2 regions of the Pseudomonas sp. SDO524_S393 genome follow, and region 1 is predicted to be linked to the other one. Evidence: riboswitches for the same ligand, from Rfam matches in the RefSeq annotation. Region 1 holds a riboswitch; the other holds the start of a gene.

What was found. Region 1 has a riboswitch for cobalamin ahead of cobW (cobalamin biosynthesis protein CobW). Riboswitches for the same ligand answer to the same signal wherever they lie in the genome.
Region 2: linked by a shared signal. The riboswitch ahead of ACW9IB_RS23600 (ABC transporter substrate-binding protein) and the one ahead of cobW (cobalamin biosynthesis protein CobW) in region 1 are both predicted to bind cobalamin.

Annotation. Positions count from the first base shown of each region.
Region 1 covers NZ_JBSVVZ010000066.1:29,260-34,599, forward strand. Annotated here, with positions in the region: gene ACW9IB_RS23855 (cobalamin biosynthesis protein) at 50-442, opposite strand; gene ACW9IB_RS23860 (CbtA family protein) at 439-1,143, opposite strand; gene ACW9IB_RS23865 (CbtB domain-containing protein) at 1,155-1,343, opposite strand; cobalamin riboswitch at 1,441-1,643, opposite strand; gene ACW9IB_RS23870 (hypothetical protein) at 1,770-2,279, opposite strand; cobalamin riboswitch at 2,468-2,667, shown strand; gene cobW (cobalamin biosynthesis protein CobW) at 2,761-3,828, shown strand; gene cobN (cobaltochelatase subunit CobN) at 3,832-5,340, shown strand, end outside.
Region 2 covers NZ_JBSVVZ010000065.1:5,560-10,899, forward strand. Annotated here, with positions in the region: gene ACW9IB_RS23585 (hypothetical protein) at 1-193, shown strand, start outside; gene ptrR (putrescine utilization regulator PtrR) at 241-1,113, opposite strand; gene ACW9IB_RS23595 (aldehyde dehydrogenase family protein) at 1,266-2,648, shown strand; cobalamin riboswitch at 2,895-3,089, shown strand; gene ACW9IB_RS23600 (ABC transporter substrate-binding protein) at 3,207-4,217, shown strand; gene ACW9IB_RS23605 (FecCD family ABC transporter permease) at 4,214-5,218, shown strand; gene ACW9IB_RS23610 (ABC transporter ATP-binding protein) at 5,215-5,340, shown strand, end outside.

The sequences.
Region 1 (5,340 bases):
GGGCGAGCATGAAAATTGCTCATGATCGGGGTGCGCAATTATCGGGATTTTAGCCGGCGCACGCCAATGCAAAGGTGGCCTGGGCGTTTTTTTTGCGGGTGATCAGCAGGCGGGCAGAAGTCCCCGAAAGGTGTTCGGCCAGGGCCAAGGCGGCGCTTTCGGCGATGCCGTAACAGCCGGTATGGGCGAATGCGACCTCGGATGTGTGACTCAGGCGGTCGGCAAAAACCGCCAGTTGTTCCGCGTTGAAACAGTGCAGCGGCAGTTTCAACGCCTTGGCCAAGGCCAGTATTCCCGGCTCGTCCTTTTTCAAATCGATGCTGGCCAGTGCGGTGATGCTGTTGCGATCAACGCCCCCCTCCGCGAGGGCGTTGTCAAACAGCTCCAGCAGGGCATGAACATCACAGCCCCGCTGGCACCCCAGGCCAACCGCCAGAATCATGCGGCGTATTGATCGTCACGGTTGCGACGGAACAGCCACGCGCTGATCAGGCCCAAGGCCAGCCAGAAGGCGACGTTGGTCAACTGCGAGGCGATCTTGAACTGCGCTTCCAGGGCTTCCGGGGCCAGCATCGAGTGGACTTCCGGTTGCGGGGCTCCGATCACATGCGGCACTGCGAGGATCGCCACGCCCAGTACTTTCAGCAGCCAGTTGCGGCCAAACACGATCAGCGCGATACCGGCGGCGGTGGAGGCGGCGGTGCCGATCCACCAGACCTGACGCTGCGCCAGATCGGCCGCAGCAGTGCCCGGCAGTTCAGGCGGCAGGCCCATGGTGGGCGCCAGCACGAAGGTGGCGTAACCGGCCAGGCCCCACAGCAAGCCTTGTGCGGCGCGGGTCGGTGCGCGCAGGGTGTAGAGGCCGGCAAGCATCAGCGCAAAACCGACGGCGACCACCAGGTTGCCACCGGTGGTGGAGAGCACGCGCTGCCAACCATCTTCCGGCTCCCAGGCCTCGGCATCATGGCTGTGGGCGGCGGCGCCTTCGGCATGCTCATGGGCCACTTCGGTGGCGGCGGGGGCGTTTTCGTAGGTTTCCGCCTGCAGAATCAGTGGGGCGACCCAGAAGCTTTGCAAAAGGGTCAGCAGCAGGGCGGCCAGCAGGCCGGTGAAGCCTGCGGTTTGGGCAATACGCTTGATCATGTCGGCAGGTCTCAGTGGCACGGGAACGCGGCGCTGTGGCGAGTATCGTGAGCAGCGTTGTGTACCGCTTCGATATGGGAGAAACCGGCGAAATACACCAGGCACGCGCCGAGGATCGACGCACCGATGGCGGCGGTCAGGCGTTGGCCGAGAGTGGTGGTGTTGCCTGTGGCGTGCGAAGTGCTGCTGATGATCGACATGGCGCGTCCCTTCAGGGTTTCAGGGTGATACGAGCGCATGAAAACCCCGCGAGCCAGGCACGCAGGGTTCTGAACAGCGCCCGCCCACCGCGGGTTTGTTATCTGATTTTTTCGGGCCGGTCTCCGGGCTTGCGAGGGGCTGTTCGCCTTTGAAAGTGTCGCCTTCCCATGCGTATGCACAGTGGATCTGACGCTTCGCTCGCTTACCGTTGCGGGGGCAGCACCGGACTTGCCATAGGGGTATGGCGTACCGGTTTCCCGTTTCACCCTTTGCAGGGCACCCGAAACAAGACGTGTAGGAGAGCATGGGAGGGTGATGTGCGTCAAACATCTTGGACGGCTGTAATGTTCAAGGTGTTTGACGGATAGAGTTGACCTCAAGGATTACGAGCGATCAATGTTGCTTTTTTGCGGATCAGACCAGCTTTAAAAGCGAGTCTGACCTAACTTGACTCTGCGCTTAGTGGAGGCGTGGCGGATCAAGTAGTCAAGGTTGGCATGATCAAACCTCTCGTCTTGTAATCCTCTTCCGCCAGGTGTCCAGCCCACTCCGATATCCAGTTGGTTAAGAAGCCGGGGGCGTTTGAGGATCTCCTCGGCAATGGCTGAGGCTTCTGGAGAGAAGGTTCTCGTGGTTGGCACCTGACCGGCGGCCTCTTTTAATTCATTGAAGTTTACGTATTCATCGCCCCGCCCGGTTGCATATTCATCGAAGTGTTTCTTCACCTCTTGTAGCAACTGTCGGTCACTGTAGGACCAGACCGGGGGCTTTTGCTCTGTTGTACTTCTCTTTGCCCGAGTTTCGAGGGGGCTCGTGTATGCAGCATGCTGGACCTGAATACTGTCCCGCGGGGCATCAGCTTCTTTCTCGCCTTTGTAGCTCGGCGAGTTAGGTGGCAGGTTGAAGTGGAGCGGGGGAAGTGCCGAAAGTTTCATGTTTGATCCTTTATTGCGTTGGTATGTCTGATGCGCATTGAGTGCTTATGAGCCAGATCTGTGTGGTGCAAGCGTCGAAGTTGTTCCTGGCTGGCTATCAGCAATTGATGCGAGTTGTAAGTTTCATTCGACTGCCGCGGTATGGCGCGAACCTCATGTGTTGGCATTGACCCGCTCTGTGGCACTGCGTAGCCTTGCACCCTTGAGGTTCTCCAGCCCAGGCCGGAGCTAAGAAGGGAACGCGGTCCAAGCCGCGGCTGCCCCCGCAACTGTGAAGGGTTCAACTGACTGCCACGCCACTGCCAAAACGGCGGGAAGGCGCAGCCAGCGCCGGTCGCAAGACCCGCACGCCCCAAGCCAGGAGACCTGCCTCGCAACCGATTTTCTACTTCAACCGGGCGGGGTGATCCGGTGACGAAATCCGCTGCTGCGCGCCGTCGCAGGGCCTATCGTCCCGTATGCCCGCCCCAAAGGGCATCCGATGAAAACACTGGCCAAACTCCCCGTCACCATCGTTACCGGCTTCCTCGGCTCGGGCAAAACCACCTTGCTGCGCCATATGCTCGACAATGCCCAGGGCCGTCGCATCGCCGTGATCGTCAACGAGTTCGGCGAGCTGGGCATCGACGGTGAAATCCTCAAGCAGTGCTCCATCGGTTGCACCGAAGAAGAGGCCGTTGGCCGGGTGTTCGAACTGGCCAACGGTTGCCTGTGCTGCACCGTGCAGGAAGAGTTTTTCCCGGTGATGCGCGAGCTGGTAGCCCGTCGTGGCGACCTTGACCACATCCTCATCGAAACCTCGGGCCTGGCCCTGCCAAAACCTTTGGTACAAGCCTTCCAGTGGCCGGAAATCCGCAGCGCCTGCACCGTCGACGCGGTGATCACCGTGGTCGACAGCCCGGCCGTGGCCGCGGGCACCTTCGCCGCTTTCCCGGACCAAGTCGATGCTCAGCGCAAACTGGACCCGAACCTGGACCACGAATCGCCGCTGCACGAGCTGTTTGCCGACCAACTGGCCAGCGCCGACCTGGTGATCCTCAACAAGACCGACCTGATCAACCCGGAAGACCTGGCCCGGGTACGCCTGGAAGTCGCCGAAGAACTGCCGCCAGCGGTGAAGATCGTCGAAGCCAGCAGCGGTCGTCTGCCGCTGGACGTACTGATCGGCCTGGGCGCCGGCTCCGAAGAGCACATCGATGGTCGTCACAGCCATCACGATCATCACCACGAAGGTGAAGACGACCATGACCACGATCACGACGCGTTCGACTCCATTTCCATCGACCTGCCGCAAGCCGACGAAGCGTTGCTGCTCGACGCCCTGACCCAATTGGTGGTGCAACACGGCATCCTGCGCATCAAGGGCTTCGCGGCCATCCCGAACAAGCCGATGCGCCTGTTGATCCAGGGGGTGGGCACGCGTTTCGACAAGCATTTCGACCGTGCCTGGGGCGCCGATGAAGCCCGCACGACGCGCCTGGTACTGATCGGTCAGGAACTGGATCCGGCGGGCCTCGAAGCGCAACTGCGCGCTGCCCTCAGCGTCTGACCCATGCACCTGCTCAGGACCCAGCCCGGTGGTTTCGTCTCGGACGACAATATTGCCGACCTTGGACAAACCCCCGCCGAACTGGTGATCCTGTGCAGTGGCGACTCCAGCCTGGCGCTGCTGGCCGAAGCGGCCCAGCAGTTGCCCGACGATTACCCCAGCCTGCGTCTGGCCAACCCGATGCAGGTGCAGAACCATGCCTCGGTCGACCTGTATGTCGACGAAGTGCTGCGCCACGCCAAAGTCATCCTGATTTCGCTGCATGGCGGCATCGGTTATTGGCGCTACGGCATTGAGCGCCTGGTGGAGTTGGCTGAACGCGGGGTGCAGCTGATTCTGGTCCCGGGAGACGATCGCCCGGACCCGGAACTCAGCAGCCTGAGCACCGTAGGTGAGCAAGCACGCGACCGTCTGTGGCACTTCCTGCGCCAGGGCGGCTTGGGTAATGCGCTGGATTTCTATCGCTGCCTGGCCAGCGGTTACCTGGGCCGCGACTATGCCTGGTCCGAGCCGCAAACCCTGCCACGCACAGCGATTTACCATCCACATCACGCCCATCCGCGCCTGAACGACTGGCAGGCGGACTGGCGCGCAGAGTGGCCGGTGGCGGCGGTGCTGTTCTACCGCTCCCATTTGCAGGCCGCCAACACCGGATTCATCGATGTGTTCTGCCAGCGCTTGCAGGCGGCGCGGCTCAACCCGTTGCCGATCGCAGTGGCCAGCCTGAAGGAGCCCGGCTGTCTGACGGTGGTCGAGGACTTGCTGGATGACGCGCAGGTTGCGGTGATTCTCAACACCACCGGCTTTGCCCAATCCACGCCTGAAGCGCCGCACTTGCGGCCGTTTCGGCGCAATATCCCGGTGATCCAGGCCATTTGCGCCCAGGATAACCAGCCCGGCTGGCAGGCCAGCGAGCAGGGCCTGGGCCCGCGTGACCTGGCGATGCACATTGCCTTGCCGGAGCTGGACGGGCGCATTATCAGCCGGCCGATCAGCTTCAAGGACCTGGCCTGGCGCAGTGAGCGCAGCCAGTCGGATGTGGTGTGCTACCGGGCGGCGCCGGAGCGCATGGATTTTGTTGCCGAACTGGCGCGACGCTGGGTCGACCTCGCACGGGTGTCGAATGGCGAAAAACGCATCGCGCTGATCCTCGCCAACTACCCGACCCGCGATGGCCGTATCGGCAATGGCGTTGGTCTGGATACGCCAGCGGCGGCGCTGAATATCCTGCGTGCCTTGCGCGCCGAGGGCTATCCGCTGCCGAGCGAATTGCCGGCGAGCGGTACCGACCTGATCCACGCGTTGCTCGGCGGCGTCACCAATGATCTGGACAGCCTCGACCTGCGCCCTTGCCATCAAAGCCTGGGCCTGGATGAGTACGAGGTGCTGTTCAATCGTTTGCCCGAAGCCAATCGCCAGGCGGTGCTGGCGCGTTGGGGCGCCCCGCAGAATGATCCAATGTTCCGCGACGGACGCCTGATGATCGCCGGTCTGCGCCTGGGCCTGACTTTT
Region 2 (5,340 bases), on a different contig from region 1:
GGACCTGCGTGCCGACCGCGACGACCTGCATGACTACGCCCCACGCGCGCCGCAACCCAAGCGCCAGAAGAGCCTGGTGCTGCAAGTGGCGCTGGGGGTCTTTCTAGGCGGCCTGGCACTGTGGCTGGTGCAGCTGGGTGCGTCCGCACTGATGGCGAAGCTGGCCATGGGCACCCTGCAATTCGGCGGCTGATGAAGATCAAAACTGTGGGAGTGGGCTTGCTCGCTCCCACATTGGATCTAGGCAGTTACTAACCCGCGCTCCTCCAACAACTTCACAAAACTGTTCAAACTCTGCGACACCGTACCCCGCCGCCAGATCAACCAGGTATGGAGGATGCGGAAACTGTCGCTCAACGGCCACACACTGACGGCCGTGAACCCCGGCATGCTTTCCAGCATGCTGCGCGGCATCAGCGCCAGGCCGGCCCCGGCACTGACACAGGCGAGCATGCCGTGGTACGACTCCATCTCGAAGATCTTGCCCGGCACCGCGCCATCCTGGGAAAACCAGCGCTCGAAGTGGTGCCGGTACGAGCAGTTCGAACGAAAGGTATAGATGCTCTCCCCCGCCACATCCTGCCCCCGGGTGATCGGCGTGTGATGCAGCGGCGCGATCACCACCATCTCCTCCTCGAACACTGCCACCCCTTCCAGCGTGGCGTGCAGCACCGGCCCATCGACGAACGCCGCTGCCAGGCGCCCCGAGAGCACGCCTTCGATCATGGTGCCCGACGGTCCGGTGCTCAGGTCCAGCTCGACCTTGGCGTGTTTCTGGTTATACGCCGCCAGCAAACCCGGAATGCGCACTGCTGCCGTGCTTTCCAGCGAGCCGAGGGAAAACGCCCCCTGGGGCTCTTCCCCGGCGACCGTCGCACGCGCTTCCTGCACCAGGTCGAGAATGCGCCGCGCGTAGCCAAGGAAATTCCACCCCGCCGGGGACAGGCGCAAGCGGCTTTTCTCGCGGATAAACAACGCCACGCCCAGGTCTTCTTCCAGTTGCTTGATGCGCGTGGTCAGATTCGACGGCACGCGATGAATCAATTGCGCGGCGGCACTGATGCTGCCTTGCTCGGCGACGGCCTTGAAGATTTCCAGTTGCACCAGGTCCACGGCCTTCTCCCATCGTGAAGTGATCACTCCCGCGCTCTTCGCGGGAACCTTCATTCTCACTTTGAGAATGTATTGCTTAATATTATTCAGTTTCCAGAAAAGAACCAGCACCGTAGGCTGAGCCCCACTTACTCATTCAGCAGGACGGTGCCATGAACGCGACCACCCACGCTCTCTCGATCAACCCCGCCAACGGCGAAACCGTCGGCAGCTACCCCTATGAAACCGCAGCGCAACTGGACGCCGCTCTTGACCGCGCCACCAGCGCCTTCCGCACATGGCGTCGCCAGCCGGTCAGTCAGCGTGCCGAACTGTTGCTGGCCCTGGCCGCCGCGCTGCGCGAGCAAGCCGAAGAAATGGCGCAAATGATCACCCTGGAAATGGGCAAACCCATCGCCCAGGCCCGTGCCGAAATCGAAAAATGTGCCGGGCTCAGCGAATGGTACGCCGCCCACGGTCCGGCCATGCTCGCACCGGAACCAACCCTGGTGGACAACGGCAGCGCCCAGATCGAATACCGCCCGCTGGGCCCTGTCCTCGCCGTGATGCCGTGGAACTTCCCGGTCTGGCAGGTGCTGCGCGGCGCCGTGCCCACCATGCTCGCCGGCAACACCTACGTACTCAAACACGCCCCGAATGTGATGGGCAGCGCTTACCTGATCCAGCAAGCGTTCCGCAAAGCCGGCTTCGCGCAAGGTCTGTTCGAAGTGATCAATGTGGCCAACGACGGCGTGTCCAAGGCCATCGCCGACCCACGCATCGCCGCCGTGACCCTCACCGGCAGCGTGCGCGCCGGTTTCGCCATTGGTTCCCAGGCCGGTGCCGCGCTGAAAAAATGCGTGTTGGAACTGGGCGGCTCCGACCCGTTCATCGTGCTCAACGACGCCGACCTCGACGCCGCCGTCCAGGCCGCGCTGATCGGTCGCTTCCAGAACAGCGGCCAGGTCTGCGCCGCCGCCAAGCGCCTGATCATCGAAGCCGGTGTGGCCGAAGCCTTCACCGCCAAGTTCCTCGAAGCCAGCCGCGCACTGGTGATGGGTGATCCGACCTCGGCCACCACCTATATCGGCCCGATGGCCCGCTTCGACCTGCGCGACGAGTTGCATGACCAGGTCCAGGCCACTCTGGAGGAAGGCGCGACCCTGCTGCTGGGCGGCAACAAGGTGCCCGGCGCCGGCAACTACTATGAGCCGACGGTGCTGGCCAACGTCACCGACCAGATGACCTCGTTCAAGCAGGAACTGTTCGGCCCGGTGGCGTCGATCATCACCGCCCGCGACGCCGACCACGCCGTGGCCCTGGCCAACGACAGCGAATTCGGCCTGACCGCCAGCATCTTCACCACCGATGCGGCCAAAGCCCGGCATATCGCCAACCAGCTGGAAACCGGCGGGATCTTCGTCAACGCCTTCAGCGTCTCCGACCCTCGGGTGGCGTTTGGCGGCATCAAGAAAAGCGGGTTTGGCCGCGAGCTGTCGCACTTCGGCGTGCGGGAGTTCTGCAACGCCCAGACGGTGTGGCTGGATCGCAAATAACCCGGCATTGTCCCCAATGCCAGTCAGTTAAGGAACCAAAGGGCGGCCAAGTTCTTGTAGTGAGCGGGCTTGTCCCGCGCTGGGTGGCGCAGCCGCCCTAATCCAGTCGCCGCGTTCTTCCAGACAGAACTCAGTTGTCTGGTTTTGGGGCCGCTTCGCGCCCCAGCGCGGGCGGTGCGACGATTCGACAAGCCCGCTCACCACAAAAAGCTCTCTGCGCCCCAAACTCCCCATCGCCTGCCCAATCGACTACCATACCGCGCCGGTTCCCAAACGGGACTAATAGGGAATCCGAAGCGCGGCCCGCCCGCGTCAATCGGAACTGCCCCCGCAACTGTAGCTGCCGAGCCTGCTCCCGAGCGCCACTGGACCTTGTCCGGGAAGGCCGAAGCGTGGTGATGACGCACGAGTCAGGAGACCTGCCGGCCCAAGCTCGATCACTAACCGGCGGGGTGTCCGGGAAGGACATCCTTGCCCTGCCCTTCAGGCGGTCCATGGCTGTATTTCCATTACCGTACCTCCCCAGCTCACTGTACGGTTCAAACGGAGATTGCCCCCATGCTGCCACGTGTCACCGCCCTGTTCACCGGCCTCGGCTTCTGCGCCCTGGCCCAGGCCGCGCCCACCCAGTACCCGTTGACCGTGGAAAACTGCGGCGCACGCGTCACCTTCCAGCAGGCCCCCGCGCGCAGCGTGACCATCGGCCAGGCTGCCACCGAAATGCTCTACGCCCTGGGCGTGGGCGATAAAGTGGTCGGCACTTCGCTGTGGTTCAACAATGTGCTGCCGCAGTTCAAGGCACAGAACGACAGCATCGAGCGCCTGGCCAACAACGAACCGAGCTTCGAAGCCGTGATCGCCAAGCGCCCACAACTGGTGGCCGCCGAACTGGAATGGGTGGTAGGCCCGCAAGGCGTGGTCGGTACCCGCGAGCAATTCCACGAGCTGAAGATCCCCACCTACCTGCTGCCCTCCGACTGCGAAGGCAAGGACAACCTGGTGGGCGCCGATGGCACGCGCCTGGAGCCGTTCCGCATCGAGACTATCTATAAAAGCATCAGCCAGCTCGCGCAGATTTTCGACGTGCAGGATCGCGGCCAGCAACTGAACGACGAGCTCAAGGCGCGCCTGGCCAAGTCGGTGGCCACCGCGCAGAGCAAGGGCCTCAAGCAGGCCAGCGCGCTGGTATGGTTCTCCAGCTCGGAAATGGCCAGCGACCCGTACGTGGCCGGACACAAAGGCATTCCGCAATTCATGCTGCAGACCCTCGGTCTGCATAACGTGGTGCAGTCCGATGAAGAGTGGCCCGCCGTCGGCTGGGAAACCCTCGCCAAGGCCAACCCCACCTTCCTCGTGATCGCCCGCATGGACCGCCGCCGCTACCCCGCCGACGACCATGAAAAGAAACTCGCCTTCCTGCGCAGCGACCCGGTCACGCGCAACATGGACGCGGTGAAAAACAACCGCATCATCATCCTCGATGCCCTGGCGCTGCAGGCCAGCATTCGCATGTTCGACGGGCTGGAACAACTGGCCACGGCCATCGACGGCTACGACTTGCCCAAATGATGCGCACCCTACTCGCCCTGGCCCTGCTGCTGGCCGCGGTACTGGCTGGCGTGGCCATCGGCGAAACCGCCATTTCGCCCGACGTCGTGTTTCAGGTACTGGCCAATAAACTGTGGGCCGCCGGCTACGTCCTCGACCCCATCGACGAGGGCGTGGTGTGGAACTACCGCCTGACCCGTGCCCTGGTCGCCGCCGCGTGCGGTGCCGGGCTGGCGACCTGCGGGGTGATTTTGCAATCGCTGCTGCGCAATCCGTTGGCCGACCCGTACCTGCTGGGCATCAGCGCCGGCGCATCCACCGGTGCGGTGCTGGTGGCCTTGATTGGCGTGGGCGGCGGGCTGGTGTCGTTGTCGGCGGGTGCATTTGTCGGTGCCATGGCGGCGTTTGCGCTGGTGATCCTGCTGGCGCGCGCCAGCGGTTCGGCCAGCGGCACCGGCCAGATCATCCTCGCGGGCATCGCCGGCTCGCAATTGTTCAACGCGCTCACCGCGTTCCTGATCACCAAATCCGCCAGTTCCGAACAAGCCCGGGGCATTCTGTTCTGGCTGCTGGGCAACCTCAGCGGGGTACGCTGGCCCTCGGTATGGCTGGCGGTGCCGGTGGCGATTGCAGGGTTGGCGGTGTGCCTGTGGCACCGTCGCGCGCTGGACGCGTTCACCTTCGGCAGCGACTCGGCGGCATCCCTCGGCATTCCGGTGCGCCGTGTGCAGTTTGTGCTGGTGGGTTGTGCGGCGCTGGTGACGGCAGTGATGGTGTCGATTGTCGGCTCCATCGGCTTCGTCGGTCTGGTGATTCCACACGCCGCGCGCCTGTTGCTCGGCACCGGGCATTCACGCCTGCTGCCGGCCAGTGCGCTTGGCGGTGCGTTGTTTCTGATTGCAGCGGATGTGCTGTCGCGCACCTTGATCAAGGGCCAGGTGATTCCCGTCGGCGTAGTGACGGCACTGGTCGGCGCGCCGGTGTTTGCGCTGATCCTGATCGGCCGGAGAAATGCCCGATGAATGTACTGAGCTGCCGTGGCCTGGGTTTCAAAGTACGCGAGGCCGAGCTGCTGCGCGATATCCAGCTGGAGGTCCGGACGGGTGAAACCCTGGGCATCGTCGGGCCGAACGGCTCCGGCAAA